2 regions of the Aquitalea sp. USM4 genome follow, and region 2 is predicted to be linked to the other one. Evidence: riboswitches for the same ligand, from Rfam matches in the RefSeq annotation. Region 2 holds a riboswitch; the other holds the start of a gene.
What was found. Region 2 has a riboswitch for glycine ahead of gcvT (glycine cleavage system aminomethyltransferase GcvT). Riboswitches for the same ligand answer to the same signal wherever they lie in the genome.
Positions count from the first base shown of each region.

Region 1: another riboswitch for glycine. It lies ahead of DKK66_RS15550 (L-serine ammonia-lyase); the one in region 2 lies ahead of gcvT (glycine cleavage system aminomethyltransferase GcvT).

Region 1 covers NZ_CP029539.1:3,366,670-3,382,948, reverse strand. Annotated here, with positions in the region: gene DKK66_RS15605 (TIGR03862 family flavoprotein) at 1-1,124, opposite strand, end outside; gene DKK66_RS15600 (methyl-accepting chemotaxis protein) at 1,367-2,995, shown strand; gene dbpA (ATP-dependent RNA helicase DbpA) at 3,153-4,538, shown strand; gene tauD (taurine dioxygenase) at 4,648-5,481, opposite strand; gene tauC (taurine ABC transporter permease TauC) at 5,541-6,422, opposite strand; gene tauB (taurine ABC transporter ATP-binding subunit) at 6,419-7,210, opposite strand; gene tauA (taurine ABC transporter substrate-binding protein) at 7,213-8,208, opposite strand; gene DKK66_RS20705 (methyl-accepting chemotaxis protein) at 8,606-9,712, shown strand; gene mmuM (homocysteine S-methyltransferase) at 9,759-10,715, opposite strand; gene DKK66_RS15560 (LysR family transcriptional regulator) at 10,712-11,599, opposite strand; gene DKK66_RS15555 (NAD(P)-dependent oxidoreductase) at 11,724-12,365, shown strand; glycine riboswitch at 12,512-12,599, shown strand; gene DKK66_RS15550 (L-serine ammonia-lyase) at 12,994-14,394, shown strand; gene DKK66_RS15545 (MFS transporter) at 14,478-15,746, opposite strand; gene DKK66_RS15540 (LysR family transcriptional regulator) at 15,848-16,279, shown strand, end outside.
Region 2 covers NZ_CP029539.1:2,734,238-2,750,516, forward strand. Annotated here, with positions in the region: gene DKK66_RS12675 (amino acid permease) at 51-1,379, shown strand; gene DKK66_RS12680 (arginine deiminase) at 1,468-2,703, shown strand; gene DKK66_RS12685 (ornithine carbamoyltransferase) at 2,795-3,805, shown strand; gene arcC (carbamate kinase) at 4,063-5,007, shown strand; glycine riboswitch at 5,248-5,340, shown strand; glycine riboswitch at 5,351-5,457, shown strand; gene gcvT (glycine cleavage system aminomethyltransferase GcvT) at 5,499-6,587, shown strand; gene gcvH (glycine cleavage system protein GcvH) at 6,679-7,065, shown strand; gene gcvP (aminomethyl-transferring glycine dehydrogenase) at 7,294-10,146, shown strand; gene DKK66_RS12715 (bifunctional diguanylate cyclase/phosphodiesterase) at 10,640-12,670, shown strand; gene DKK66_RS12720 (ABC transporter substrate-binding protein) at 12,777-14,360, shown strand; gene DKK66_RS12725 (TetR/AcrR family transcriptional regulator) at 14,565-15,242, shown strand; gene DKK66_RS12730 (O-acetylhomoserine aminocarboxypropyltransferase/cysteine synthase family protein) at 15,408-16,279, shown strand, end outside.

The DNA of each region.
Region 1 (16,279 bases), 630 kb from region 2:
AATACGCCCGGCATGTCTTTGAGCATCAGCCCGGCGTCCAGCGCCTCCAGCCGGACCCCGCCCGCAGTGCTGATGGCTTCGTCGATGGGCCGCGTAGCGTGCATGGTCAGCGGCAAGCGCTTGATACCTGCAGCCAGCTGATCCATATCGTTGAATGCTTCCTTGCTCAGGCATTCGCGCAGCAGGCCTGCCCTCACCCCTTTCAGGTTCAGGCGGCTTTGCAGATGGCTGGATAGCGAACGCGAACCGCGCGGGTGTTTTACTTCCGCTGCCACCTGTCCGGCACTTTTTTGTGGCAGCAAATCCAGATACACCGTGGCACTGCCATTGGCCAGCAAACTGTCGCGGATGGGCGCGCTGAAGGCATAGATCAGATTGCCTTCCACCCCGTGGCGGGTGACCACGCATTCACCGGTCTTGCGTACGGTATGGCCAGCCAGATCGGTAAACTCCAGCAGCACCGATTTGAGCGGCTCTCCGGCAAACTTGTCGGCAAAGTGGCTGCTCCAGTTGCAGTCAAAACCGCAATTGGCCGGCAGCAAATCGCGCACCGCCACACCACGTTCGGCCAGCACGGGCAGCCAGCTGCCATCCGAACCCAGCTTTTTCCAGCTGCCGCCACCCACGGCCAGCAGCACGGCATCATGACGGGCTTCCTGCTCGCCATCCGGCGTGGCAAAGCGCAGCGCGCCTTGGTCTTTCCAGCCCAGCCAGCGATGGCGCACCCGGAATTGCACCCCGGCCTCGCGCAAGCGCGTCAGCCAGGCGCGCAGCAAGGGCGCTGCCTTCATCTCGCGCGGGAATACCTTGCCCGAGCTGCCGACAAAGGTTTCCACCCCCAGACCATGCACCCATTCACGCAATATGTCGGCATCGAAATCCTGCAGCCAGGCGGCGACCTCGTTTTCCCGTTCGCGATAGCGGCCGAGAAAGTCCGCCTTGGCTTCGGAATGGGTGATGTTCATCCCGCCCACGCCGGCCAACAGGAATTTGCGCCCCACCGAGGGCATGGCGTCATATACCGTCACCGTCACACCCGCCCGGGACAGTACCTCGGCTGCCATCAGGCCGGACGGACCTCCGCCAATGATGGCAACACGTGAACAAGATGGGGATGACGACATGACAACTCCTGCAGCAAGAACAAGGCAAAACCGGCGGGCCGGTCGACAGAGGGCGGATTGTTGCAGAAAACCCGCGTTATCCCAAGCCACATCGTACCCATACGGCCAAAGGGGGAAAAAATTTTGTTTTAAACCAAGCACAGTTAATATGACGTGCGTTACGCTGGCCGCTGTAGCAGGTCGAGACGGCCTGGATAAAAACATAAGCAACAACAAAAGGAGGCGGGGCTCCCGTACATATAATGAAAAAATTTTCCGAATGGCCAATCTGGCTGCGTCTGACCAGCGCCATCTGGTGCTGTCTGGTGGTGGCGTGGAGCGGGCTGATTGCCTGGGAAACCACGGTCAGCCGTGATATTGCGGTATCGCAGGCCAAGGACCTTGCCAGCAGCATGAACGAAATGACGCTGGCCGGCCTCACCGGCATGATGATGACCGGCACCGTGGGTCAGCGTGATGTGTTTCTGGACCAGATCAAGGAACTGTCCGCCGTGCGCGAACTGCGAGTGGTACGTGGCGACGCGGTCAACAAGCAGTTTGGTCCCGGCAACGCCGGTGACAAGGCACACGCTGCGGACGAAGCGGAAAAGACCGCCCTTGCCAGCGGCCAGCCCTACGTAGCCATTGAATCCAGCCCGCAACTGGGCGAACACCTGCACGTGGTGTACCCGGCGCGCGCAGCCAGCAATTACCTGGGCAAGAACTGCATCAGCTGTCACCAGGTGAGCGAAGGTACCCCGCTGGGCGCGGTCAGCATGCGCATTTCACTGGAAAAACCCTACGCCTCGGTGGCGCAATTCCGCAACCAGAGCATCCTGTTTGCCATCATCGCCTCGCTGCCGCTGATGCTGGTGGTGTTCCTGTTCATCCGCCGCTTTGTCACCCGGCCGCTGCAAGCCATGGCAGGTGGTCTGGCTGAACTGGCCAAGGGTGAAGGCGACCTGACGCACCGGCTGGAAGTGCGCCATCAGGATGAAATCGGCAAGACTGCCAGCCTGTTCAACCAGATGCTGGGTTCCATTGCCGAGCTGGTACGCCAGGTTGGCACCGCTGCGCGCAGCGTGGCTTCGTCTTCCGGCCAGTTGAGTCAGGGCGCGGAACGACTGGCCGAGGGTTCGCAAGCCCAGAATCGCCAATCGCAGGATGCGGCGCAGGCGGTGGAGCAACTGGCCCAGCATATTGGCGACATTGCCCGCCATGCCGAACAGGTACTGCAACAGTCGGATGAAAGCCTGCAACGCTCGCAGCAGGGCCGCCAGGACCTGAGCCGCTTGCAACAGCAGGTTGGCGAAATCCAGCAAGCTGTCACCATGATGTCCGAAGCCGAAACCGAGCTGGTGCAATCCACCGCCGCCATCACCGGCATGACGCAGCAGGTGCGCGACATTGCCGAACAGACCAATCTACTGGCCCTGAATGCCGCCATCGAGGCCGCCCGCGCTGGTGAAGCCGGACGTGGCTTTGCCGTGGTGGCGGACGAAGTGCGCAAGCTGGCAGAAAAATCCGCCCTGTCGGCGCGCGAAATCGACAGCGTCACCGACGCGCTGAACAACAAGACCGAAGCCGTGCGCGATGCCGTGGCAGCCAGCCTCACATCCTTGCAGGCCAGCAATCAGTCGGCGGCACAAGTGGCCAGCGTACTGGATGCCGCCAATGACTCGGCGGTGGCCGTCCGTAATGGCCTGCAACAAATCGTGCAGGTGACCGAACAGCAGCGTGAAGCCAGCGAACGCGTGACCCGCAATATCGACAGCATTGCCCAGCTGGCCAATACCAATGACACAGCCATCCAGCACACCGTGCGCTCGGCCGAAGAGCTGGAACAACTGGCAGGCGGACTGAACGACTCGGTGGCCCGCTTCAAGGTGTAGCAGACAGGCAAGAGCAAGCAACGCCAGTGCGCCCCGGCCCACTGGCGTTTTTTCTGTCTGCCAGCGCGGTACAGCCACATCCGCAACAGCCGGTTTGGCCAATACGCCGTCTGCTGTTACACTGCCAGCCCGTTTCTGTCGTGATATCGCCAAGTCCGTGAAAAAAATCGCCTTTTCCAGCCTCACCGCGCTGCCTGAAGCCCTGCTCTCCAACCTGGACAGCCTCGGTTACCACAGCATGACCCCCATCCAGGCCGAAAGCCTGCCGGTGATTCTGGACGGGCGCGACCTGATCGCCCAGGCCAAGACCGGCAGCGGCAAGACCGCCGCCTTCGGCCTTGGCATCCTGGCCAACATCAACCCGCGCTGGTTTGCCGTACAGGCACTGGTGCTGTGCCCCACCCGCGAACTGGCCGACCAGGTGGCACAGGAAATCCGCCGACTGGCACGCAGCATCGACAATATCAAGGTAGTGACCCTGACCGGCGGCTCGCCGATGGGGCCGCAGCGCGCCTCGCTGGAACACGGTGCACACATCGTGGTGGGCACGCCTGGCCGTCTGCAGGATCACCTGTACCGCGAATCGCTGAACCTGGCCGGGGTGAAAACCCTGGTGCTGGACGAAGCCGACCGCATGATTGACATGGGCTTCATCGAGGAAATCGTCGGCATCGTGCGCGCCTGCCCGCGCCAGCGTCAGACCCTGCTGTTCTCCGCCACCTATCCCGACACCATCCGCAAGGCCAGCGCGCAGTTCCTGCGTCAGCCGGTGGAAGTGAAAGTGGAAGCGCTGCACAGCGGCGACCATATCGAACAATGGTTCTACAAGGTGAAGCCGGAAACCCGGCTGGAAACCGTCACCCGCATCCTGCAGCACGTGCGCCCGGCTTCCGCGCTGGCCTTCTGCAATACCAAGGAACGCTGCAAGGAGCTGGTGAAAGACTTGCAAAGCCGTGGCTTCTCCGCGCTGGCGCTGTATGGCGATCTGGAACAGCGCGACCGCGACCAGATCCTGCTGCGCTTTGCCAACAAGAGCACCACCGTGCTGGTAGCCACCGACGTAGCCGCACGCGGGCTGGACATCAAGGAACTGGACCTGGTGATCAATGTGGACGTGAGCCACGACCCGGAAGTGCACATCCACCGCATTGGCCGAACCGGCCGTGGCGAGTTGCATGGCCTGGCCATGACACTGACCTGCGAAAGCGATGCCCGCCGCCTGGTGCAGATTGAGGACTACCAGAAGGCCCCGCTCACCTGGGCCGAAGTGGACGAACTGACCCCAGCGCCGGGCGGCCAGCTGATTCCGGCCATGGTGACGCTGGAAATTGCCGGCGGCAAACGTGACAAGCTGCGCCCGGGTGACATTCTGGGCGCGCTGACTGGTGACGGCGGCATTGCCGGCAGTCATGTGGGCAAGATCAACGTGCTGGAAGGTGCCAGCTTTGTTGCCCTGCAGCGCGACATCGCCCAGCAAGCTTTCGAGCAGCTGTCGGTCAGCAAAATCAAAGGTCGCTTGTTCAAGATGCGCTTTGTCGAATAAGCCTTGCGCGACGCACCATGCAAAAGCCACCCCAAGGGGTGGCTTTTTTGTTTTCCGACAGAAAACCAGAGTCTATTCAGAGTCTGTTCTGAACCTGTTCTGAGTCTGTTCAGAAGGGTTTATCACCCAGAATCGTGGCCCGGTGCATGATGCGACGGTTGGGACGGTAATCGTCCACCGCATAATGACTGGTAGAGCGGTTATCCCAGAACGCCACATCCCCGGCCTGCCAGCGCCAGCGGATGGTGAATTCCGGCCGCGCTTGATGGGCAAGCAGGAAAGCCAGCAAGGCAGCGCCCTCTTCTTCCGGCAACTCGTTGATTTCGGTAGTGAAACCGCCATTGACGAACAGGCCCTTGCGACCGCTCACCGGATGGGTGCGCACCACCGGATGGCTCAGCGGCGGATTGTCGCGCCGCGTCTGTTCCCATTTTTCCCGGTCGGCCGGCGTCAGGCCAAAACGCTTGAGCGGGAAGGTCTTGGTGAAGTCATGCGTGGCGGTCAGCCCTTCCAGCAAGGTTTTCAGCCGGTCGGACAGCGCATCCCAGGCCGCAAAGCTGCTGGCCCACAGCGTGTCACCGCCGAACTCCGGCAGCAAGCGTGCGGCCAGCACCGCAGCGGCAGGCGGTGTTTCGATGAAGGTGACATCAGTGTGCCAGATGGCATTGTCCTTCAGGTCGAAGGCGTCGGTGTCCAGAATCATCACCTGCGGTGCATCCGGATGTTGCGGGTAGATGGGGTGAGTGTGCAGATCGCCAAAGCGGGCGGCAAAGTCGCGCTGCTGGCGCGGGCTGATGTCCTGATTACGGAAGAACAGCACCTGGTGTTGCAGCAGGGCCTGCTGTATCTCCTGTTGCAGGCTGTCAGTCAGCGGCTGCGCCAGATCCACGCCTTCAACAATCGCGCCCAGCGCCGGGGACAAACGGGTAAGAGTCAGACTCATCTTCTATTCCTTGCATCATTCGGTTCTGGCCGCCGCAACAGGCAGCGACCATGAAATCTTCAATCCAGCTGGCCATGCCAGGGTGCCAGTCGCCGCTGCAACAGGCGCAAGCCCAGTTCCAGCGCAAAGGCGATCGCGGCGATGACGGCAATGCCCAGAATCACCACATCGGTCACCAGGAACTGCGCCGCCGACTGCACCATGAAACCCAGCCCGCGGGTGGCCGCCACCAGTTCGGCCGCCACCAAGGTGGACCAGCCGGTACCCAGGCCGATGCGGATGCCGGTGAGAATTTCCGGCAAGGCCTCGGGCAGGATGACAAACCACAGCAACTGGCTGCGGCTGGCCCCCAGCGTCTGCGCGGCACGCAGGCGGTTACGGCTGACCTGCGCCACGCCGTGGCTGGTGGCGATGATGACCGGAGCCAGTACCGCCAGGAAAATCAGCAGCACCTTGGACAATTCGCCAATACCGAACCAGATGACAATCAGCGGCAGATAAGCCAGCGGCGGCACCGGGCGATAGGCTTCAATCAGCGGGTCCAGCAAGCCACGCGCCACCGGGCTGACGCCCATCAGCACACCCAGCGGGATACCCAGCAACACCGCAGCCAGCAAGGCCAGTACGATGCGCTGCAGGCTGGCCGCCAGGTGCTGCCACAAGGTGGCATCCATGAAACCCTGGGTGCTGACGGTGATCAGCTTGGCCACCACCGCTTCGGGCGCAGGCAGAAACAGCGGCGGCACAATGCCGCTGTGCGACAGCCCCCACCAGCCGCCCAGCACTGCCAGCAGGCTGATCAGGCTGAGCCAGCCGCGACGGTATTGCCGCCAGCGAGAGCTACCAGCGCGCGGGCTGGTAACTGGCAGTTCGTCCGGTACGGTTTTGCTGACGGCAACATCAGCCAGTTTTTGTTCCAGTGTCTGTTCCAGTGCATTCATGCGGCAATCTCCTCGGCCTGACGGCGATGGTCGAACAAGGTGGCCAGCAATTGCTCGCGCAGCGCGATGAAGGCCGGATCGGACTTGATGGCCCGCGCTGATTCACCGGCGCGGTAACGCTGGCTGAAGCCCGGGCGCAGGGTTTCCACAATGCGGCCCGGGCCCGGCGACATCAGCACCAGTTCAGTGGCGAGAAACAGCGCCTCTTCGATATCGTGGGTGATCAGGAAAATGCGTCGCCGTGCCTGCTGCCACACCTTGAGCAGCAGCTCCTGCATTTGCTCGCGGGTAAAGGCATCCAGTGCGCCGAAGGGTTCGTCCATCAGCAATACCTGCGAGTGGCTGGCCAGTGCGCGGGCAATCCCCACGCGCTGACGCTGGCCGCCGGACAGCTGCCAGCTGTAGCGACTGCCGGCCTCCGGCAGGTCGACCAGGCGCAGCACCTCGTCGGCCCGCGCCAGCCGTTCGGCCTTGGCCACGCCTTGCAGACGCAAGCCAAACGCCACGTTGTCACGCACGGAAAGCCAGGGCAGCAAGGCGTCGTGCTGAAACACCACGGCGCGGTCCGCACCCGGCCCGGTCACCCGGGCTTCACCAAAGCGCACCTCGCCGCCATCCGGCTGGACAAATCCGGCAAACAGGTTCAGCAAGGTGGTCTTGCCGCAGCCGGACGGCCCCAGTGCCACGGTCAGGTCATCCGGACCGATATCCAGCGACACTTCGGACAAGGCGGGCCGGTCCTGACCGGGATAGCGCACGCTCACCTTGTTGGCGGAGAGGATGGCCATGATTATTTCGCTGCCTTCACAAACTGGTTGCTGACATAGGGGCTGTAATCAGCCTGCAGGCTGTCCACCTTGCCCTGCGATTTCAGGAAGGCTGCGGTATTGGCCACAGCCTGCACGAAAGGCTTTTGCAGCAGGGCAATCTGGTCCTTCTGGGTGAGGAAGCGGTTGCCCTGCAAGCCCAGCACCACGTCGGCCGGAGCCGCACCGGTCAGGCGGCTGATCTTGTCGATATTGTCCTTGTTGGCGATAAAGGCCTTGGGGTTGGCCACATAGCCGGCGATGGCATCCAGCGACACCTTGGCAAACTTGTTGACGAATTCCGGATGGGCATCGGCAAAGTCCTTGCGCACGATCCAGATATCGTAAGTCGGGGCGCCCCACTTGGAGACCTGTGCCGAGCTGGTCAGCACCTTGCCGTTAGCCTTGATCTTGCCCAGTGCCGGGTCCCATACGTAGGCGGCATCAATATCGCCACGCTGCCAGGCAGCAGTGATTTCGCTGGGGCGCAGGTTCAGCACATTTACCTTGCTGGCATCCACATTCCAGTGCTTGAGCGAGGCCAGCAGGCTGTAGTGGGTGGTGGACACATAAGGTACGGCCACTTTCTTGCCGATCAGGTCCTGCGGCTTGGCAATCTTGCTGCCATTGCGCACCACCAGTGCCTCGGCGTCACCGATTTCATCGGCCACCAGGAAAGTGACAATGGGCAGGCCACGGCTGGCGGCAGCGGCCAGCGGGCTGGAACCCAGGTTGCCGATCACCACATCGCCCGAGGCCACGGCGGCAATCACTTCCGAACCGCTTTCAAATTTGCGCCAGTTGATCTGGGTGCCGGTGGCCTTTTCATAAGTACCGTCAGCTTGCGGAATCTTGGTAGGGTCGATGCCGGTCTGGTAGGCGATGGTGACTGCATCACCGGCATGGGCAAGGCTTGCGAACAGGGCAAGGGAAGCGGCGATCAGGGAGAGGCGAACCGTCTTGGTCTTGGCTTGTGTCATGGTGTTTTCCGTTATTGGTGGGTTTGTTTGCTGGACACCAATCTAGCAAGCAGCCACCGGAAAACTAAGCAAGAAAAAACGTTTTACTTAGCAAAAAAATGCAATAGGAAAACCCTGACAGTAATCACAAAAACAGCTGAAAACCCAGCGAGCCGGCCAAAACCGAACAATCGGCTTGATGTGAAGCAAACAGGGGGCAAAGTTTGTTCCGCGGCTATTTAAACCAGAGCGCAGAGAAAATACCATGCAGTTAAAAGCTGGCTTTTCAATTAACAAGGCCCAGGCACTTGTCAGTGCAAATACTTCACCACGACATGCCGAAGCGCAGTAAAGTCATTAAAAATCAAAACAACAGCTTCAATCAAAGAGAACAACCCAACGGTAGCCGGAGACTTTAATGTTTGGTGCAGCAAAGAACAGACGTATCCAGGAATTAGAGCAACAAGTCGCACAGCTGGAACAGGAAGCACGCCTCAATCAAACCCGCCTGCAGGAAAGTGAACAAGCCCGTCAGCAAGCCGAGCAGCAGCTGTCCAAATTGCAACTGACCAGCCAGCGCAATGACAGCTATATCGAACCCTTTGGTGATTTTTGCAGCAGCCTCGCCAGCATCCGCGCCTCGTTTGCCGACCTCGCCACCCTGATGGAAAACAATTTTGGCGCTGCCGCCGATGCCGTCACCACGCTGCATGGCACCCGTGGTGCGGTGGATACCCTGGCGCACAGCTTTGATGAAATCGCCCAGGCACAGCAGAAAACCGCTGAATCCATGGACTCGCTCAACAGCAAGACCGGGCAGATCCGCCAGTTCGTGCAGCTGATCAAGGACGTGGCCGACCAGACCAATCTGCTGGCATTGAACGCCGCCATCGAAGCCGCCCGTGCCGGCGAACAGGGCCGTGGCTTTGCCGTGGTGGCCGACGAAGTGCGCAAGCTGGCCGAGCGCACGGCCAATGCCACCAATGAAATTTCCAGCCTGGTGGGCGATGTGGAAAGCGCCTCGCACAGCACCAAGCAACAAGTGACCGAAGCAGCCGCACAGGTAGCCGGTTACCGTGAAACCGGCATTGAAACCGCCAATGCCATCCGCAGCATGGTGGATGTCAGCGAACAGATGGCACGGGTGATTGCCCAGGGCACCAACACCAGCTTCATGGAAGTGGTGAAGCTGGATCACATCGTGTTCAAGCTGGATATCTACAAGGCCTTCATCGGCTATCACGACCTGCATGCCGACAAGGTGTCGTCTCACCAGCATTGCCGTCTGGGCAAATGGTATTACGAAGGTCGCGGCGCACAGGAATGCAAGGGCAACAGCAACTACACCCAGCTGGAAGCGCCGCACGCCAATGTGCACAACTTCGGCAAGGAAGCGCTCAACGCCTTCCACGCCCACGATTTTGCCAAGGCACAGCAGGCACTGCGCCGCATGGAAGATGCGTCCAGCCAGGTGATGGACATCCTCACCGACATGGAAAACCAGCCCTGTACCCGCAAGATCTGAATTACTTTGTCAGCAGCCTGAAGCCGGTCCTTGACCGGCTTTTTGTTTAACCGTCATTGGCGACAAAGCTGGCACGCAAGGCGGCAATATGCGCGGGGCCGGTACGGCAGCAGCCGCCAATCAGCCGTGCCCCGGCAGCACGCCAGCGCTGCGCCAGTGCAACAAAACCCGCCACACTGGCGCTACCCTGCCAGCAGTGCTGTTCCGTATCCCAGTGCTCGCCGGAGTTGGGGTAGGCCAGCAAGGGCCTGGAAGTTACGCTGGCCGCTTGCGCCAACAGTGCCTCCAGCAGCAATGGATCGGTACAGTTCACCCCCAGTGCCACCACTTGCGGTACGGCGTCCAGCATGGCCATGCAGTCGGCCAGCCGCTCGCCCTGCCATACATGTCCTGCATCGCGGCAACTGAAGCTGATCCAGGCAGGCGTGGCGGGAAATTCCTGCTGCAGCAAGCGCGCCAGCGCTTCGGCCTCCTGCGGGCAGGGAATGGTTTCGCAGGCCAGCAAATCGGCCCCGCTGGCGGCCAGCACAGCCAGCCGTGGACGGTGAAAGTCCATCAGCTGCGCCACGCTCAGGCCATAATCCCCCCGGTATTCCGAGCCATCCGCCAGCATGGCCCCGTAAGGTCCGACCGACGCTGCCACCAGCGGCGCTGTCGCCTCTTCTGGCTGGCCGGCCATGAAGCGTTGGCGCGCCTGCAAGGCCAGATCCACCGACAGCTGCATCAGCCGGGCGGCTTGCAGCCGGTCCAGGCCACGCCGGGCAAAGCCCTCAAAACTGGCCTGGTAGCTGGATGTGGTGATGATGTCGGCCCCGGCCTGCAGATAGTCCAGATGCAGCCGGGCGATGGCCTGTGGCGCTTCCAGCAATACGCGTGCCGACCACAGCGGGTCGGCCAGATCAAAACCGCGCGCCTCCAGCTCGGTGGCCAGCGCACCGTCCAGCAACAGGCAATCGCGTTGCGCCAGCCTGTCCTGCAGCACCGTCAGGCCTGCCCTGCTCATGTCGCCGCTCCCGGTTTTTGCTGCATGCGCTGGCGCAAGGCTTCAATGGCATAGCGCACTTTTGCCGGCTGGGCATCGCGCCGTGGCGTCACCACGAAGATCCCCAGGGCAGGCAAGCGCCATTGCGGCAGCACACGCAGCAAGCGCCCATCGGCCAGTTCCTGCCGCACTTCGGGCTCCGGCTGTATCGACAGGCCCATGCCAGCCAGCACAAACTGCCGCGCCGCCAGAATGTTATTGCTGCTCACCCGCCGCTCCACCATTGGCCGCTCTACCTCGCCAGCTGCATTTTCCATGGTCAGCCAGGTGTGACTGCGCTCATGGTCCAGCATCACCCATTGGTGCTGTTCCAGTTGCTGAGGCGTGGTGATGGCCGGATGACGCGCGAGATAAGACGGTGCCGCGCACAACACGCTCTCCCAGTCCGCCAGATGGCGCGCCACCAGCGAGGAATCCTTCAGATCCCCGGCACGCAAGGCAAGGTCGATGCGGTGCTGTACCAGATCGATCATTTCGTCATGAAAGAACAGCTTCAGGCTCAGGCGCGGATGAGCCGCCAGCAAGGGGGCCAGTGCTTCGGTGAGCATGGGCCCGGCAAAGCCGGTGGGTGCGGACAGGCGCAATTCGCCCACCGGGGCGTCACGCATTTCGTTCAGGCGCTGCTCGGCCAGGCGCGCGGCGGCCAGCATGTCGGCACAGCCCTGATAAAACAGGCTGCCTGCTTCGGTCAGGGTCAGGCTGCGCGTGGTCCGGTGCAACAAGGACACGCCATGTTCCGACTCCAGCTTGCTGATGTGCTGGCTGACTGCTGATGGCGTCATACCCAGCGCACGTGCCGCCGCCACCATCGAGCCTTGCTCCACCACGGTGGCAAACACTGCCATACGGCGCAAGATATCCATATTATTAAGTTTGGCTAAGTTATTAATGCCAGTATCAGCTGATTATCAGCAGGACGGCAAGTCATTACACTGCGATTCATTCACTATCCACCCAAAGGAATGCAAAATGAAAATCGCTCTGATTGGTGCCACAGGCTTTGTCGGCTCTGCCGTACTGCAAGAACTGCTGGCCCGCCAGCATCAGGTTTCCGCCATTGTCAGCCGCCCGGAACGCCTGCCCGCCCACCCGCAACTGACAGCCGTCAAGGCCGATGCCTATGATGCCGCCGCCATTGCCCAGGCCGTTGCCGGACACGATATGGTGATCAGCACCTTCAACCCCGGCTGGGACAAGGCCGACATCCGCACCCTCTTCCTCAAGGGCCATGCCGCCATTGTGGCCGGCGTGAAACAGGCAGGGGTGAAGCGTTTTCTGGAAGTGGGCGGTGCCGGCAGCCTGTACGTGGCACCGGGCGTGCAACTGATCGACACCCCGCACTTCCCCGCCGAATACAAGGAAGGTGCCGAAGGTGCCCGCCAGGCACTGGCAGACTTGCAACAGGAAACCGTGCTGGACTGGGTATTCCTGTCGCCACCGGCCCTGCTGGCTCCGGGCGAGCGCAGCGGTCAGTACCGTCTGGGTGGCGATGCGCTGCTGATGGATGGTGAAGCCCCCGCCGGCATCAGCGTGGCCGACCTTGCCGTAGCCATTGCCGACGAGGTGGAAACGCCGCGCCACAGCCGCCAGCGCTTTACCGTCGCACACTGATTTTCCCGCGTACCCGCCTTGGCCGCCTTGCTCCTGCAGGCGGCTTTTTTCATTAGCCCGCGCATGCTGCAACCGCACATCAAAACCCGCACCAATATTGGCGTTGACAGCCATTCCCGGCTTATCTACAGTGCCAGCCAGCCGTAATGGATGGCGCAGGAGAGATCACCCCGCAGGTGACGCCGAAGGGGTATCGCCCCAGAAACTCTCAGGCAAAAGAACTGCACCATCATCTGGCTCTCTGGAGAGAAGACCCGGGCCTGTTTGCTGCCCTGCGGTCTCGCCGAAGGAAGGTCGCCTGCCGACCACAATCTCTCAGGCAAAAGGACAGAGGGGGCGAAGACTGCGCCATGCCTGCGCGCAGGCTGTCCGGCTGAATTCAAGGGGCAAGCCCCGGCCGCCAGCCACCGCCCGGCACCAGCAGACCCGCGCCCGCTCGCCAACCCCCACCCGGTTACCGGACTTGACGCTTCACGACGCCTGATGGCCGGAAGCAGAACAGTCAGCCTGCACAAAGCATGACACGCTGACACACGACACACGGGCCTGCATCCGCAACCAGGCAGTCCCCCACCCGCAACACCGGCAGCCTGCACGGCAAGCTGCCTGCATCAGACAAGAGAGCATCATGGCAATCAGTGTTTTTGACCTGTTCAAGATTGGTATCGGCCCGTCCAGCTCCCACACGGTTGGCCCGATGCGTGCCGCGCGCCAGTTTGTCGCCCGGCTGGAAAAAGATGGCCTGCTGACGGCCACCCGCCGCGTACGCAGCGAAATGTATGGCTCGCTGGGAGCGACCGGCAAGGGCCACGGTTCGGATACCGCCGTTTTGCTGGGCCTGGCGGGCGAACTGCCCGACATGGTGGATACCGACGCCGTACCGGACATCCTGGCCACCATCCGTCAGGAAAAACAGTTGAAGCTGCTGGGCGAGCACGCCATTGCCTTCAACGAGCCGGACGACCTGATCCTGCACAAGCGCAAAACCCTGCCCTACCACCCCAACGGCATGATTTTTGAAGCCTTCGACGCGGACGGCAACAGCCTGTCCAAGCGCGCCTACTATTCGGTAGGTGGCGGCTTTGTGGTGGATGAAGCAGCCATCGAAGCCGGCTTTGCTCCGCCGGGCGTCACCGAGCTCAAACACCAGTTCAATACCGCCGCCGAGCTGCTGGCACTGTGCAAGGAACAGGGCAAGAGCATCAGCCAGATCATGCTGGAAAACGAACTGGCCTGGCGCAGTGAGGAGGAAGTACGCCGTGACCTGCTCACCATCTGGGGCGTGATGCAAGCCTGTGTCAAACGCGGCTGCCAGCGCGAAGGCACCCTGCCCGGTGGCATGAAGGTAAAACGCCGCGCCGCCGACATGTACCAGAAGCTGCTGGCTGCACCGGAAGCCGCGCTGCGCGACCCGCTGACGGTGATGGACTGGGTGAATCTGTATGCGCTGGCGGTGAATGAAGAAAACGCCGCCGGTGGCCGCGTGGTCACTGCCCCCACCAATGGCGCCGCCGGCATCATCCCGGCGGTAATGCATTACTACGCCCGCTTTGTACCGGGCGCCAGCGAAGACGGCATCGTGCGCTACCTGCTGACCGCCGGTGCCATCGGCATCCTGTTCAAGCTCAATGCCTCCATCTCCGGTGCCGAAGTAGGCTGCCAGGGTGAAGTGGGCTCGGCCTGCTCCATGGCGGCAGGTGCGTTGGCCGAGGTGATGGGCGGCACGCCGGAACAAGTGGAAAACGCAGCGGAAATCGGCATGGAACACAATCTTGGCCTGACCTGCGACCCGGTAGGCGGCCTGGTGCAAGTGCCGTGCATCGAGCGCAACGCCATGGCCTCGGTCAAGGCCATCAATGCCGCGCGCATGGCCTTGCGTGGCGATGGCCAGCATTGCGTGTCGCTGGACCGCGTGATCAAGACCATGCGCGACACCGGCCGCGACATGAGCACCAAGTACAAGGAAACCGCCCGTGGCGGCCTGGCCATCAATGTGATCGAAGTACCGGTCAACGTGGTGGAGTGCTGAGCGCCCTGCCCGTTCTGTGAACCCAGACAAAACGCCGTGGACACTGTCCACGGCGTTTTTCATGGCTGGCACTGCCTGAAAAACTAAACTGCCAGCGGTTCCAGCTTGCGCAGCCGCAGGGCAATCAGCAGCAGGGCCAGCAAACCCAGCGCAATCATCGCCGCCACACCATTCCATTTGCCCATACCCCACAGCAGGCCGGAGAAGGAACCCACCACACTGGAACCCAGATAATAGGCGGTGAGGTAAAACGCCGAGGCCAGCGCCTTGCCGCGTTGCGCACGACGGCCAATCCAGCTGCTGGCCACCGAATGGCCACCAAAGAAGCCGAAGGTAAACAAGGCAATGCCTGGCACCATCAGCCACAGCGAATCCGCCAGCGTGCACACCAGCCCGGCGGCCATCAGCACCACCATCAGCCACAGCATGTTGCGGCGGCCAAAGCGGTCGGCCATGCGCCCTACCCAGGCCGAGGCCCAGATGCCCACCATGTACAGCGAGAACACGAAGCCCAGCACGCTGTGGCTCAGGTTGAACGGTGCGGCCAGCAAGCGGAAACCCAGATAGTTGTACAGGCTGACAAAGCAGCCCATGAACAGGAAGGCGGACAGGAACAACCAGGGCAGGCCGCCGTCGGCAAAATGGCTGCCCACGTCACGCCGCAGTTCGGCCAGGTTCAACGGCACCGGCTTGAAGTGTCGTGAATCCGGCAGGCTGCGCCAGAATTCGATGGCACCGGCAAGGCCCAGCACGGCCAACGCCAGCACCGCTGCACGCCAGCCAAAGTGGTCAGCAATCACCGCGGCCAGAAAGCGCCCGCTCATGCCGCCCAGTGCATTACCGGCAATATACAGGCCGATGGAATGGCCCAGTGACAAGGGCTCCACTTCTTCGCTCAGATAGGCCATGGCCACGGCAGGCAAACCGGCCAGCACCACGCCGAAAATGGCACGCAGGTAGAGAAACTGCTGAAAGCCGGGCGCAAAAGCCGCCAGCAACATCAGCAGCGCGGCCAGGCTCAGTGCAATATTCATCACCGGCTTGCGCCCCACCTTGTCCGCCAGGAAGCTGGCCGGAATCAGCGCCAGCGCCAGGCCGGTGGTGGGCACCGACAGCACGCTGCTGGCGGCAGCCGGGCTCAGGGCAAAGTCTTGCGCAAACATCGGCATCAGCGGCTGCATGCTGTACAGCATGGAAAAGGTGCAAAAGCCGCCGACAAACATGGCACGTGCAGTGGCACGAAAGGCGGGCGAACCGGCTTGCAGGCGGGCGCTGGGGGAAATGGTGTTCTCCTGTGAGGCAGCAGGGCCTGCATGTAGCGTAGCAGCACAGGAAGCAGAATCGGGAGCCATGATGAAACCGGTAGCAGTGATACAGGATTCGAGCTTAGTCCTTGACAAAACAGCAGTCCAATATATCTTTATTCAATTTTTAATACTTTAAATGTATCAATATGGAACTGCGCCACCTGCGTTACTTCGTCACCGTTGCCGAAGAGCTGCACTTCACCCGCGCTGCCGAGCGCCTGCACATCGCCCAGCCGCCCTTGTCCCAGCAAATCCAGGCACTGGAAGCCGAGCTGGGCGTGGCCTTGTTTCTGCGGGAAAAGCGCAAGGTGGAACTCACCGCCGCCGGTCAGCAATTTCTGCAACGCGCCAGGCGCATTCTGGCCGATACCGAAGAAGCCGCCGAACAGGCCAGACGCGCCGCACGCGGTGAGGTGGGCGAGCTGCGCATCGGCTTTACCTCCTCCCTGCCGCTTACCCCCATCCTGCCCGCCGCGCTGCATGCCTATCGCCAGCACTACCCGGCAGTACGGCTGACCTTGCGCGAAATGTTCACCACCGACCAGTTTTCCGCCTTGCAGCAGCAGGATATCGACGTC
Region 2 (16,279 bases):
GAACACGTTCTTTAACAGCTTCGATTTTCGGCCTCGATGGAGACAAGACCATGAGCGAGACCAAAGTAAAAAAAGCGGCCCTTGGCGTGTGGATGTGTACCGCCCTGGTAGTGGGCAATATGATCGGTTCCGGTGTATTCCTGCTTCCCGCTTCGCTGGCCCCCTACGGGGGGATGTCCCTGATCGGCTGGGCAATAACCTCGGCCGGTGCCATTTGTCTGGCGCTGGTGTTTGCCCGGCTTTCCGCCATGATTCCCAAAGAGGGTGGCCCCTACGCATATATCCATGCCGGCTTTGGCGACTTTGCCGGTTTCTGGATTGCCTGGGGTTACTGGATAGCCCTGTGGGCCGGCAACGCTGCCCTGGCAGTGGCCGCCACCAGCTATATGCAGGTGTTTTTCCCGCAACTGGGGCATGACAACCTGCTGGCAGCTGCCTTTTCCATCGGCCTGATCTGGACCGTTACCTGGATCAACAGCCGCGGTGCGCGCAGTTCCGGCCTGGTTGCGGTGGTGACTACCGTACTCAAACTGGTGCCACTGGCAGCCGTCACCTTTATCGGCTTCTTCTACATGCACCCGGAAAACCTGGTGTTCAACCCGCACGGCAAGCCCTTGTTGAGTTCGGTTTCCGCCACCATGGCGCTCACCCTGTGGGCGTTTCTGGGACTGGAGTCCGCCTCGGTTCCCGCCGGTGATGTGGTCAACCCCAGCAAGACCATTCCGCGTGCCACCGTCATCGGCACCTTGCTGGCCACCGTGCTGTACATCCTGTCCACGGTGTCGCTGATGGGGGTGATGTCACCGGCCATGCTGGCCAATTCTCAAGCCCCGTTTGCCGATGCCGCCCGCCTGATGTGGGGCGACTGGGCCTACTGGGTGGTGGGGCTGGGGGCGGTGGTGTCCTGCTTTGGCGCACTCAATGGCTGGAGCCTGATGCAAGCCCATGTACCTCATGCCGCCGCCAGGGACAAGCTGTTCCCGCGCCGCTTCGGTCAGACCAACCGCCAGGGTGTGCCGCTGTTCGGCCTGCTGCTTTCCAGCGGCCTGGTGACGGTGCTGCTGGCGATGAAATACGCGGGCGGGGAGGGCGGGGTGAAGATTTTTGAATTCATCATCCTGCTGGCTACGGCCACCACCTTGCTGCCCTATGCCTTCTGCTCGATGGCGCTGCTGGCCATCATGCTGATGCAGAAAGGCAAATACAGCCGGCGCGACTTTACCGCGCCGCTGATCTTCTCCTCCATCGGTTTCCTTTATGCGGTGTGGGCACTGTTTGGTGCCGGCGCCGAGATTGTGATGTGGGGAGTCCTGTTGTTGATGCTCGGTTTGCCAGTCTATGTCTGGCAGATCAAAGAACGTTACGAGACCGAAAACTGAAGCCAGCCTTTTGCTGTTCACTCCTTTGCGCCAGCAAGGGAGTGTACGGAAACAGGTTTATGCAATTACTGATTGAAAGGATTTCATCATGACCGGCAAATTTGGTGTTCATTCCGAATGCGGCAAGCTGCACAGTGTGATGGTGTGCCGTCCGGGCCTGGCCCACAAACGCCTCACCCCCGACAACTGCCACGACCTGCTGTTTGATGACGTGATCTGGGTAGAACGCGCCCAGAAAGACCACGCCTACATGGTTGAACAGATGCGCGCCCGCGGCATCCATGTGATCGAAGCCCACGACGCACTGGCCCAGGTACTGGACGACAAGGCCGCCCGCAGCTGGCTGCTGGACCGCAAGGTCAAGGCTGACAACGTCGGTATCGGCATGCTGACCGACCTGCGCAGCTGGCTGGACGAAATGCCGTCCACCCAACTGGCCGAGCACCTGATCGGCGGCATCGCCAAGTTCGAACTGCCGTTCGACCCCAAAGGCCTGTTCGGCGGCTATCTGGACCAGTCCGAATTCGTCATCCCGCCGATTCCGAACAGCCTGTTCCAGCGCGACCCGTCCTGCTGGATCTACGAAGGCGTGACGCTCAACCCGATGTACTGGCCGGCCCGCCGTCAGGAAACCCTGATCCTGCAAGCCATCTACCAGCACCACCCCTACTTCGCCGGCAAGGTCAAGGTATGGTGGGGCGACTGTGACAAGAACCACGGCCCGGCCACGCTGGAAGGTGGCGACGTGATGCCGATCGGCAACGGCGTGGTGCTCATCGGCATGGGCGAACGCACCAGCCCGCAAGCCGTGGTGCAAGTGGCCAAGAACGTGCTGGGCAAGGAAGGCGGCGCCACCCGCGTGATTGCCTGCCAGATGCCCAAGTCGCGTGCCGCCATGCACCTGGACACCGTGTTCAGCTTCCTCGATATCGACCTGCTGTCGGTGTTCCCGGACGTGGTCAACGAAATCGTCTGCACCAGCATCTACGCCGGTGACAAGGACGGCGAAGTCCGCTTCGAACGCCACGACGGCGTACCGTTTACCGAAGTGGTACGCCAGGCCCTCGGCCTGAAGGAAGTGCACATCATCCAGACCGCCGGCGATGCCTACCAGCGCGAACGCGAACAATGGGATGACGGCAACAACGTGGTGGCCCTGGACCGCCGCGTGGTGGTGGCCTACGACCGCAACACCTACACCAACAAGCTGATGCGTCAGCACGGGGTGGAAGTGATCGAGATTCCGGCCTCCGAACTGGGCCGTGGCCGTGGCGGTGGTCACTGCATGACCTGCCCGATCATCCGTGACGAAGTGAAGATTTAAACCGCTGCACCTGCAGCACACCAAGCACATCAATCTCGCCCGGTGGCGTCGGCCAAGCCCGCCACCCGGCACCGGAACAAGGAGTGTTACCATGGCTTTCAATCTGCGCAACCGCAACTTCCTCCGCATGCTGGACTTCACCCCGCGCGAAATCCGCTACATGCTCGACCTGGCCCGCGACCTGAAACGCGCCAAGTACACCGGCACCGAACAGCAACACCTGAAGGGCAAGAACATCGCCCTGATCTTCGAAAAAACCTCCACCCGCACCCGCTGTGCGTTTGAAGTGGCCTGCTACGACCAGGGCGCCAACGTTACCTACCTCGGACCGTCCGGCTCGCAGATCGGCATCAAGGAATCGATGAAAGACACCGCCCGCGTACTGGGTCGCATGTATGACGCCATCGAATACCGTGGCTTCGACCAGGACATGGTAGAGAACGAACTGGCCAAATTTGCCGGCGTCCCGGTGTACAACGGCCTGACCGACGAATGGCATCCCACCCAGATGCTGGCCGACGTGCTGACCATGTGGGAAAACAGCGACAAGCCCATCTCGCAAATCAGCTACACCTACCTGGGTGACGCCCGCAACAATATGGGCAACTCCCTGCTGGTGATTGGCACCAAGCTGGGCATGGACGTGCGCATCGGCGCGCCGAAACACCTGTGGCCGAGCGACGAACTGGTGGCCGAATGCCGTGAAATCGCCACCAAGACCGGCGCCCGCATCACCCTGACCGAAGACGCTGCCGAAGCCGTCAAGGGCACCGACTTCATCCACACCGACGTGTGGGTATCGATGGGCGAACCGGCCGAAGTGTGGGCCGAACGCATCCGCCTGCTGAAGCCCTACCAGGTGAATGCCGCGCTGATGGCTGCCGCACAGAACCCGCAAGTGAAGTTCATGCACTGCCTGCCGGCCTACCACAACAGCGAAACCAAGGTGGGCAAGGAAATCGCCGCCCAGTACCCGGACCTGGCCAATGGCATTGAAGTGACCGAAGACGTGTTCGAAAGCGAAGCCTGCATTGCCTTCGAGCAAGCCGAGAACCGCATGCACACCATCAAGGCAATTCTGGTGGCCACGCTGGGCGATTAAGACTGGACAACGTGGCAAAGCCCTGCCGCATTGTCAGTCGTTAAAGCCTGACCGCAACACCGCTTCACCCACCACGACGACACCCCCTTGAAGTCGTGGCGGCGGAATCCGCTCCCCCTCACTCAGGCGGATTCCACCCTCCGGCAGGTCATCACCCCGGTGACCTGCCGCCCCATCCGACACACACCGGCCTGCCACAGGCAGACCGGCCACGCCACTGTCCCGACTGTGCGGACAGGGCCAGAAAAGGAAACATCATGCGAGTCGTCGTAGCCCTGGGCGGCAATGCCCTGCAACGTCGTGGCGAAGCCATGACTGCTGACAACCAACGCGCCAACGTCAAGGTGGCCGCCGAACAACTGGCCGCCGTCACCCGGCTGGGCCACAACCTGGTGATGTGCCACGGTAACGGCCCGCAAGTCGGCCTGCTCGGCCTGCAAAACGACGCCTACGCCCGCCACGTCGACGGCAAGGTCACCCCCTATCCGCTGGATGTACTGGGTGCCCAGACCGAAGGCATGATCGGCTACATGATCGAACAGGAACTGGGCAACGTACTGCCGTTTGAAGTGCCGCTGGCCACCATCCTCACCCAGACCGAAGTCGACGCAGCCGACCCCGCCTTCCAGAACCCCACCAAATTCGTTGGCCCGGTGTACAGCAAGGAAGAAGCCGAAGCGCTGGCTGCCAGCCACGGCTGGACGGTGAAAGCCGACGGCGACTACTACCGCCGCGTGGTACCCAGCCCGAAACCGAAACGCATCTTCGAACTGCGCCCCATCAAATGGATGATCGAAAAAGGCGCGGTCGTGATTGCCGCCGGTGGCGGTGGCATCCCCACCATGTACCAGGGTGACAAACTGGTGGGCGTGGAAGCCGTGATCGACAAAGACCTGGCCTCCGCCCTGCTGGCACGCGAAGTGGACGCCGACTACTTCGTCATCGCCACCGACGTGAAGAGCGTGTTTGTTGGCTGGGGCACTCCCGAAGCCAAAGCCATCCGCCACGCCCACCCGGACGAAATGGACAAGCTGGGCTTTGCCGCCGGTTCGATGGGCCCGAAAGTGGAAGCCGCCTGCGAATTCGCCCGCCTGACCGGCAAGCGTGCAGTGATTGGCGCGCTGGAAGACATCGAGAAGATCGTCAAGGGCGAAGCCGGTACCATCATCTCCACCGAGAAGAGCGGTATCGAGTGGTACTGAGGCAGGGCGCTGCAACACCTGCGGTAGCGTTGCGACGTCGGCTGAAGGGCAGGTGAGATGTGGATCAACAAGGGCTGCTGCGGCAGCCCTTTTGTTATGTCTGATCAATAATGAATAAATTGTGACAAGGAATTATTCGTATTTTTTCGATTGTGAAAATAACGCAAAAACAACAGGATAGATGACTTCGCGTGAAGATATTCTTGGCTTGCCTTTGTCTTTATCTGCAACGATAATCGCCCCCATCATGCAGGAGAGAGTGGCCAATCGCGGCCACCGCCGAAGGCGCAAGCGCACCCGCAATCGCTCAGGCAAAAGGACTGCATCATCGGATATCACGTATCTGCTTTACTCTGGAGAGCGCTGCCCATGAAGGCAGCCACCGAAGGGGCTAACGGCGGCTGAAAACGCCCGCCGGAAAATCTCAGGTGTCAGGACAGAGGGGTGTTGTACCAAGACAGGCAAAACACCCCCTTTGCAAGGACGCACAGATGACGGCCCCGAAACGTACCCCCCTGTTTGACGCTCATGTCGCCGCCGGCGCCAAGATGGTTGATTTCGCCGGTTGGGAAATGCCCATCCATTACGGCTCCCAGCTGAAGGAACATGAGATCGTGCGCAGCGACGCCGGCATGTTCGATGTGTCCCACATGACCGTGATCGACATCACCGGCAGCGATGCCAAGGCCTGGCTGCAACAGCTGATTGCCAACGACGTGGCCAAGCTGGGCTTTGAAGGCAAGGCGCTGTACTCCGGCATGCTGACCGAAGACGGCACCGTGGTGGACGACCTGATTGTCTACCTGACTTCCTACGGCTACCGCATGGTGGTGAATGCCGGTACCACTGATAAAGACCTGGCCTGGATGGAGAGCCACAAGGCCGGTTTTGATGTCTCCCTCAATGTACGTCGCGACCTGGCCATGCTGGCCGTGCAAGGCCCCAATGCCATTGCTAAGGTCTGTGCGGTAAAGCCGCAACTGGGCGACGCCATTCAATCACTCAAGGTATTCCAGGGCTTGCCTGCAGGCGACTGGTTCTTTGCCCGAACCGGCTACACCGGTGAAGACGGTCTGGAAATCATGATTCCGGCCGGCGAAGCCATCAACTTCTTCAATCAGCTGGTAGAGGCCGGCGTGGCCCCCATCGGCCTGGGCGCACGCGACACCCTGCGTCTGGAAGCCGGCATGAACCTGTACGGCCACGACATGGACGAAACCGTATCCCCGCTGCAGGCAGGCATGGGCTGGACCATTGCCTGGGAACCGGCCAGCCGTGACTTTATCGGCCGCAAGGCACTGGAAGCCCAGAAGGCCGCCGGTGTGCCGATGAAGCAGGTGGGCCTGGTGCTGGAAGGCCGTGGCGTGCTGCGTGAAGGCCAGAAAGTGGTAGTGGAAGGCGTGGGTGAGGGCATCATCACCAGCGGCACCTTCTCGCCCACCCTCAAGCACTCCATCGCCATCGCCCGCGTACCGGCCGCAACCGGTGCCGACGCACAGGTGGATTTGCGTGGTACGCTCACCGCTGTCCGCGTGGTGAAGATGCCGTTCGTGCGCAACGGCAAGAAAGTTTTCGAATAACAGCGAGCCGGGAAACACCATGCCAGCCTGCGGGCTGCACTGCGGTTTCCCGCTCCCGTAACGGTTCAATCAATCCGAGGAGATTCAATCCATGAGCAATATCCCTGCCGAACTGAAATACGTTGCCAGCCACGAATGGCTGCGTCTGGAAGCCGACGGTTCCGTTACCGTAGGCATTACCGAACATGCACAAGAGCTGCTGGGCGACATCGTGTTCGTCGAGCTGCCGAAAGTGGGTGCCAACCTGGCTGCTGAAGAGCAGGCCGGCGTGGTGGAATCGGTAAAAGCCGCTTCCGATGTATACGCCCCGATCGCCGGTGAAGTGCTGGAAGTGAACGCCGAACTGGAAGCCGCTCCCGAGCTGGCCAACAGCGAGCCCTATGGCGCTGGCTGGTTCTTCAAGATCAAGCCGGCCAATGCCGCAGATCTGGACAGCCTGCTGGATGCCGCTGGCTACGCCAAGGAAATCGGCGCCTGATTGCACGCTGTCAAAGCCTCGTGATGTAAACCATCGCGGGGCTTTTTCAGTTTCAGAACCCGCTCAATATCTGCTGCGCTTCGGCGATACTGCGTTAAAAACATCTTCGGAATGCTCATTTACTCTGTGTAAATTCCGCTTCCTCAGCCGTTTTTGCCTTGTCTCGCTCTAGCTCACAAGATCTTGAATGGATTCTCTGGCACAGCTCTTCATTACCGGACACCCACCATGACTCTTGCTTCCCTGTTTAACCGTAGCGAATTCATTGCCCGCCATATCGGCCCCTCTGATGCCGAACGCAGCGAAATGCTGGCCGCAATCGGTGCCGCCTCGCTGGACGATCTGGTTGCCCAGACCCTGCCGGCCGACATCCGCCTGAACCGTGCGCTGGACCTGCCGTCCCCGGTGCCGGAAGCCGAAGCCCTGGCCGCGCTGAAAGAGGTGGCCAGCCGCAACATCGTCAACAAGTCTTTCATCGGCCTGGGTTACTACCCGGTGCTGACCCCCACCGTCATCCTGCGCAATGTGCTGGAAAACCCGGGCTGGTACACCGCTTACACCCCGTATCAGGCTGAAATCGCCCAGGGTCGTCTGGAAGCGCTGCTCAACTACCAGCAAATGGTGATGGACCTGACCGGTCTGGAAATGGCCAATGCCTCGCTGCTGGACGAAGCCACCGCCGCCGCCGAAGCCATGGCCATGGCGCGCCGTGTATCCAAGAGCAAGTCCGCGCAGTTCTTTGTCGACAGCCGCGTGCTGCCGCAAACCCTGGACGTGATGAAAACCCGTGCCAAGTACTTCGGTTTCGAGCTGGTTTCCGGCCACCCGGAAGAGGCTGGCAATGGTGACTACTTTGGTGCGCTGTTCCAGTATCCGGGCGAAGCGGGCGACCTGATCGACCTGACGCCCTACATTGCCGCCGTCAAGGCCAAGGGTGGTGTGGCCGTGGTGGCTGCCGACATCATGGCGCTGGTGGCACTGAAGTCCCCGGCCGAAATGGGTGCCGACGTGGCCATCGGTAACACCCAGCGCTTTGGCGTGCCGATGGGCTACGGTGGCCCGCACGCTGCTTACTTTGCCTTCAAGGATGAAATGAAGCGCTCGGCACCTGGCCGTATCATCGGTGTGTCGGTCGATGCCAAGGGCAAGACCGCGCTGCGCATGGCGCTGCAAACCCGCGAGCAGCACATCCGCCGCGAAAAGGCCAACTCCAATATCTGTACCAGCCAGGTACTGCTGGCCAATATCGCCGGCATGTACGCGGTGTACCACGGTGCGGAAGGCGTCAAGCGCATTGCCAGCCGCATCCACCGTCTGGCCGCCATCTTCGCCCATGCGGTGAAGAGTGCCGGTGGCAAGCTGGTATTCGACCGCTTCTACGACACCGTACAGGTGGAAGCGGCCAATGCCGACACCATCTACGCCGCTGCCCTGGCTGCCGGTTACAACCTGCGTCGCGTGTCCGCCACCGTGCTGGGCGTGGCCTTCCACGAAGCGGCTACCGAGGCTGATCTGGCCACGCTGATCCAGCTGTTTACCGGCAAGGATGCCGACATCGCCGCGCTGGATGCCGCCGCTGCCGATGCCATCCCGGCCGGCCTCAAGCGCGAATCCGCCTTCTTCACCCACCCGGTGTTCAACACTCACCACAGCGAGCACGAGATGCTGCGCTACCTGAAGAAGCTGGAAAACCGCGACCTGGCGATGAATCACTCGATGATTTCGCTGGGCAGCTGCACCATGAAGCTGAATGCCACCAGCGAGATGATTCCCATCACCTGGCCGGAATTCGCCAATATGCACCCGTTTGCCCCGCGTGATCAGGCTGCCGGTTACCTGCAGCTGATCGACGACCTGCAAACCCAGCTGAAAGCCATCACCGGTTTTGACGCCATCTCCATGCAGCCCAACTCCGGCGCGCAGGGCGAGTACGCCGGCCTGCTGGCCATCAGCCGTTACCACGAAGCGCGTGGCGAAGCGCAGCGCAATATCTGCCTGATTCCGCAATCGGCCCACGGTACCAACCCGGCCACCGCGCAGATGATGAACATGCAGGTAGTGGTGGTGAAGTGTGACGAATCCGGCAACGTCGACGTGGCCGACCTCAAGGCCAAGGCCGAGCAGCATTCGGCCAACCTGGCGGCGCTGATGATTACCTATCCGTCCACTCACGGCGTGTTCGAACAGCCGATCCGCGAGATCTGCGACATCATCCACAGTCATGGTGGTCAGGTGTACATGGACGGTGCCAACCTGAACGCCCAGGTGGGCCTGTGCCGTCCGGCGGACATCGGTGCCGACGTGTCGCACATGAACCTGCACAAGACCTTCTGCATCCCGCACGGCGGTGGCGGCCCGGGCATGGGCCCCATCGGCCTGAAAGCCCATCTGGCCCCGTTCATGGCCAACCACGTGGTGGCTGACGTGCCGGGTGCGGTTGCCGGTCAGACTGCGGTGTCCGCTGCGCCGTTCGGCTCGGCTTCCATCCTGCCCATCTCCTTCATGTATATCCGCATGATGGGTGCCGAGGGCATGAAGGCCGCCACCGAAAACGCACTCTTGTCCGCCAACTACATGGCCAAGAAACTGGGTGAACACTTCCCGGTGCTGTATACCGGTGCCAATGGCCGTGTGGCGCACGAGTGCATCATCGACCTGCGCCCTCTCAAGGCTGCCAGTGGCGTGACCGAGGTGGACGTGGCCAAGCGCCTGATGGACTACGGCTTCCACGCTCCGACCATGAGCTTCCCGGTACCGGGCACGCTGATGATCGAGCCGACCGAGTCCGAACCCAAGGCCGAACTGGACCGCTTCATTGCCGCCATGACCGCCATCCGTCAGGAAATCGACCAGGTGCAGAAAGGCACATGGCCGGCGGACAACAACCCGCTGCGCAATGCACCGCACAGCAAGGCTGACATCGCTGGCGACTGGGACCGTCCGTACAGCCGCGAAACCGGCCTGTTTCCGCTGCCTTATGTGCTGGAAAACAAGTTCTGGCCAAGCGTGAACCGTATCGATGACGTATACGGCGACCGCAACCTGGTGTGCAGCTGCCCCAGCACCGACAGCTATCTGTAAGCCAGCCCATGCGTGGGGCCTGTCTGGGTCCCACCGCCATAAGCCCCCGTTTTTACGGGGGCTTTCAGGCTGCAGGCAAGGTCATTTGGTACGATTTTCCAGGGCCCGGCAAAGCCGGGCCTTTCGATTGAGTTATCGCTTCCGCAGCCTTCCTGTCTATTCCCAATCCCCCCGCCCTTGCCCTGCAAGGGAGCCTCGCCTTCTTTATCAGAAAGCGAGATGAGGTGGAAATCATCTGTAAGCCCCCGTTTTACGGGGGCTTTTTTATTTTGCTGGCGTCAGCTGACTGCTTGTCCACCCGTCATGGTGGGTAGGCGTTAACCACCTGTTGCTTAAAATATGGGCAGGTATTAAAGAAGTGAGATTTATTTTAAGTTTATAGTTTAAAAAGGCTGGATGATTGCTAGAATGACTCTCTTATTCATTGCACATGACGAAATGCTTGTTGTCATGGCTTCACCATTCAGGATGCAAGAGCAGGTTGGAACGCGATATGCCGCATGATGGAGTACCGTTTACCGAGGAAAGCATGGCGCGCTTTGCCTTGCTCGACAGGCTGCGCCATCCGGTATGGGTATTCGATATTGAAGCCCGGCGCGTGTACTGGGCCAACCCTCCTGCCTTGCAGGTGTGGGAGGCTGCCAGCCTGGATGAATTGTGCAGCCGAGACATGGGGCAGGACATGTCCGACTCCGTGGCGCGCCGTTTGCAGCAGTACCAGAGCGACTTCATCAGCCATGACATGATGTTTTCCGAAACCTGGACGCTCTATCCCAACGGTCATCCGCGCAGCCTGAAGGTGATGTTCAGCGGAATACGCCATCAGGGACGCATGCTGATGCTGTGCGAAGCGCTGGGTGAATTGCAGGCCGACCCGGACACCCTGCGCAGTGCGGAAGCCCTGTTGCATTCGCCGGTATTCATCACCCTGTATCAGGCCGATGGCCAGGCGCTGTATCGCAATCCCAGTGCACGTGAGCAGGTGCTGGACCCGGCAGAGTGCTGGCAGACGCGTTTTGTCGACCCGGCCGATCTGGCCTCGTTGCAACAACAGCTGCAGGCACATGGCAAGGGCAGGTTGGTGGCCAGGGTGCTGACCCGGCAGGGTGAGCGCTGGCATGAGGTGTCGGCACGCCATTGCCGCGATGCGGCATCCGGCCAGCCTGCAGTGCTGGTCAGCGAAATGGATGTCAGCGAGCTGAAAGAGGCCGAGGCGCGCGCCAGCTATCTGGCCATGCACGATATCCTCACCGGGCTGCCCAATCGCAATTTCGTCCAGCAGCATTACCCGGTCTTGTTGCAGCAGGCCCGTGCGCAAAATCTGGAAGTGGCCTTGTTGTGCATCGACCTGGACCGCTTCAAGAACATCAATGACAGCCTGGGCCACGGCTTTGGCGACTTGCTGCTGGTGCAGATGAGCGAGCGCCTGAAACAACTGCTCTGTGCCGGCCAGCAACTGGCCAGGCAGGGTGGCGACGAATTCCTGTTGCTGCTGTGCGCTCCACAGGTCAAGGAGCTGGCTGCCAGCCTGGCGGCAGCCATCGTGGAAAGCCTGGCTCGCCCCTTGTGGCTGCACGGGCAGGAAGTACAGCTGACCGCCTCGGTGGGCATCAGCCTGTGCGCCGACGGGGCCGAGGATGTGCAAAGCCATATGCGCCATGCCGACCTGGCCATGTACAGCGCCAAGGAAGCCGGGCGCAATGGCGTCCAGTTTTACGACGAATCCATGGATGCGCGTGCCCGATCGCGCTTGGCGCTGGAGTACGAAATCCGCCGCGGCCTGGAAAATGGCGAATTCGAAGCCTTCTACCAGCCACGGGTGGATTGCTTCAGTGGCCGCATTGTCGGGGCTGAAGCGCTGGCCCGCTGGCGACATCCGGAACGCGGCCTGTTGTTTCCTGACAGCTTCATTCCCGCCAGTGAGGAAAGCGGCCTGATCCGCGAACTGGACCGGCAAATCCTGGCACAGGTGGCCTCCCAGCTGGCGAACTGGCATCGACAGGGCAGGGACTTGCAGGTATCGGTCAACCTGTCCGCCAGCCAGTTTGCCGACCCGGAACTGCCGGCCACCCTGCAACAGATTTTGCAGCAAAGCGGCTGCCCGGCCGCCAGTATCGAGCTGGAAATCACCGAGTCCCTGCTGCTGGCGCACGACCCGCACACCATGAACACGCTGGCCGCCTTGCAGGCCATGGGTTTTGCCATTGCCATCGACGATTTCGGTACCGGCTATTCCAACCTCGCGTATCTGCAAAACTATCCGCTCAACACCCTGAAGATTGATCGCTCCTTCATTTCCGGCCTGCCGCAACGCTCGGCCATTCCGGAGCTGATCACCAGCCTGTGCCGCATCCTCAAGCTGGCCATGGTGGCCGAAGGAGTGGAAACCCATGCCCAGCTGGACTGGCTGCGCGAACAAGGCTGCCAGCAATATCAGGGCTATCTGTGCAGTCGCCCGCTGTCATTGCGCCACTTCAACGAATTGCTGGAGCATGGCGAAGAGCCGCCACCAAGCGCAGTCTGAATAAGCTTAGCGGGAATGCGTCATTCAAATTTGCCGCATCTTCCCTTAAGCTGATGTCCAGCCGGGGCCCCGCATGATGACGGCCTTCCCCCGCACGGAGACCAAGATGAACCTACGCACCCTGTTACCAGCCCTGATGCTGGCCAGCCCGCTGGCGCTGGCGGCCAAACCCCTGACTGTCTGTACCGATGCCAATCCGGAAGGCTTTGACGTGGTGCAGTACAACTCGCTGGTGACCACCAATGCCTCGGCCGATGTGCTGATGAACCGGCTGGTGGAATACGATGCGTCCGCTCACAAATTGCAGCCTGGCCTGGCCAGCAGCTGGCAGGTCAGCGCCGATGGCCTCAGCTACACTTTCAAGCTGCGTCCGGGCGTGGCCTTCCACAGCACCGATTACTTCAAGCCCAGCCGCAAGCTCAATGCCGACGACGTGGTATTCAGCTTCGAGCGCATGCTCAACCCGGACCACCCCTGGTACAAGACTGCGGCCAATGGCTACCCGCATGCCCAGTCCATGCAGCTGCCCAAGCTGATCAAGTCGGTCAGCAAGGTGGACGACAACACCGTGCGCTTTGAGCTGAACTATCCGGAATCCACTTTCCTGTCCACGCTGAGCATGGGCTTTGCCTCCATTTACTCGGCCGAATACGCCGCCCAGTTGCAGGCTGCCGGCAAACAGGCCGAGCTCAACAGCAAGCCCATCGGCACCGGTCCCTTCGTGTTCCGCAGCTTCCAGAAGGACAGCGTGGTGCGTTATCAGCCCAACCCGGCTTACTGGGGGGGCAAACCCAAGGTGTCGGCACTGATCTACGCCATCACGCCGGATGCCACCGTGCGGGTACAAAAGCTGAAGGCAGGGGAGTGCCAGCTGGCCTTGTCAGCAAAACCGCAAGACGTGCTGGCGGTGCAGGGCGACAGCAAGATTCGCGTACTGTCCACACCGGCCTTCATGACCGCCTTTGTCGCCATCAACAGCCAGCACAAGCCTTTTGACAATGCGCTGGTGCGCCAGGCAGTGAATCTGGCCTTTGACAAGAGCACCTATCTGAAAACCGTGTTTGATGGCACGGCTACAGCCGCCACGCTGCCGTATCCGCCCAATACCTGGAGCTATAACAAGAGCGTGAAGCCGTATCCGCAAGACCTGACACGCGCAAAAAAGCTGCTGGCCCAGGCTGGCTACCCCAACGGCTTTGACACCACGCTGTGGGTACGCCCCAGCGGCAGCACGCTCAACCCCAACCCCAAGGCCGGCGCCGAGCTGTTGCAGGCTGATCTGGCCAAGGTAGGCATTCGTGCGCAGATCAAGGTGATCGAGTGGGGCGAGCTGATCAAGCGCGGCAAGGCGGGCGAGCACGACCTGCTGTTCATGGGCTGGGCCGGGGATAATGGCGACCCGGACAATTTCCTCACTCCGCAGTTCTCCTGCGCCGCCGTGCAGTCCGGCACCAACTTTGCCCGCTATTGCGACCCGAAACTGGACAAGCTGATTAGCGACGGCAAGAAAACCAGCGACTTTGCCCAGCGCAGCAAGCTGTACCTGCAGGCGCAAAAGCTGATCAGCGATCAGGCCTTGTGGCTGCCGCTGGCCCACCCCACGGCCTATGTGCTGGAGCGCAAGGAAGTGAGCGGCTACGCCGCCAACCCCTTTGGCCGCGTCAACTTTGCCACGGTGAATGTGCAGTAAGCACTCAAGCCGGCAAAGCCGTTAATCCCGATGCAAAAAGGCAGCCTTGTGCTGCCTTTTTGCATCGTCAACGGGCCGGTCATGGCAATCGCCGTGCCGGTCGGGACTGCTTGCGGTATCATGTGCCGGTGTTTGTCGATCACAGACGCAGCGGGTGCCGGGAACAGTCTGTCCCGGGGTTCCGCGCACCGGGAAGAACCTGCCATGAGCCGTAAAGAAAGCAAAAGTCCAACCTTTGACCGCATTGTCGAAGCCAGCCTGCAGCTGTTCAACCAGCAGGGCGAGCGCAGCGTCACCACCAATCACATTGCGCGCTATCTGAATATCAGCACCGGCAATCTGTACTACCACTTTGCCTGCAAGGAAGACATCATCAACGAGCTGTACCGGCGCTACTCCAAGGGTATGGCCGATTATCTCAATGCCGCGGGCGAGCTGAGTGTGACTGCCTCGGTGGAAGGGCTGGTGTCCCTGCTGGAGAAGGTATTGCGCCATTTGTGGACCTTCCGTTTCATTCCGCAAAGCATTTCCAGCCTGTTTTCGGTTAACCAGTCCTTGCAGGAAAGCTACAGCAAGATCGAAGCCGGGCTGATCAGCCGTGGTGTGGAAAAGCTGTTTTTCAAGCTGCGCGATCAGGGCATGCTGGAAGGTGACGACGTGCAGATCGGTTTTCTCGCGCGTAATTTCCAGTTGTTGCAAACCGGCTGGATTGCCCGTCCTGACATTGCCAAATGTCCACAGGAAGCACAGACCGTGGCGCGCGAGGGTTGCCTGAGCCTGCTGTATTTCCTGGCACCTTATGTGTCCAGCCGTTTCCGCCAGCCTTTCGAGCGCGTGCTGGCCGGCATGGCACCGGTACATGGTGCGCTGCCGGCGGTATAAGCCATCTTTCATTGCCGCATTGCATGGCCAGTCGCTGACTGGCCATTTGTCATTTTGTGCCGGAATTTTCATAAGCTTTGCAGGAAATCCGGCTTGGCTTCTTCCCCTGCTGACGGTATGGTTAGGCCGATATGCAACAGGCGTAAAGCCACAGGAGAGAAGAAGATGAAACTGGAAACCCTGGCCGTGCACGGCGGCTACAGCCCGGACCCGACCACCAAGGCGGTGGCGGTGCCGCTGTATCAGACCACCAGCTATGCTTTTGACAGCACCCAGCACGGTGCGGACCTGTTCGACCTGAAAGTGCAGGGTAATATCTATACCCGCATCATGAACCCCACCACCGATGTGCTGGAAAAGCGCGTAGCTGCGCTGGAAGGTGGCATTGGTGCACTGGCGGTGGCATCCGGCATGGCGGCCATCAGCTATGCCATCCAGACTATCGCGGAGGCTGGTGACAACATCATTGCCACCAGCACGCTGTATGGCGGTACTTATAACCTGTTTGCCCACACCTTCCCGCAACTGGGCATCGAAGTGCGCTTTATCGACTACAAGGACCCGGCCTCCATCAGCAAGCTGGTGGATGACAAGACCAAGGCGGTGTTCTGCGAGTCGGTGGGCAACCCGCTGGGCAATGTGGTGGACTTTGCCGCCTTTGCCCAGGAAGCGCACAAGCATGGCCTGCCGCTGATTGTCGACAATACCGTGCCCTCGCCGTACCTGTGCCGCCCCTTCGAGCATGGCGCGGATATCGTGGTGCACAGCCTCACCAAATACCTGGGCGGCCACGGCACCAGCATCGGCGGCATCATTGTCGACTCCGGCAAATTCCCCTGGGGCGAGCATAAAGAACGCTTTGTGCGCCTGAATACGCCGGATGTCAGCTACCACGGCGTGAATTACGTCGAGGCACTTGGCCCGGCGGCCTATATCGCCCGTGCCCGCGTGGTGCCGCTGCGCAATATGGGCGCCGCCATTTCGCCGTTCAATGCCTTCCTGATCCTGCAAGGCATCGAAACCCTGGCCTTGCGCCT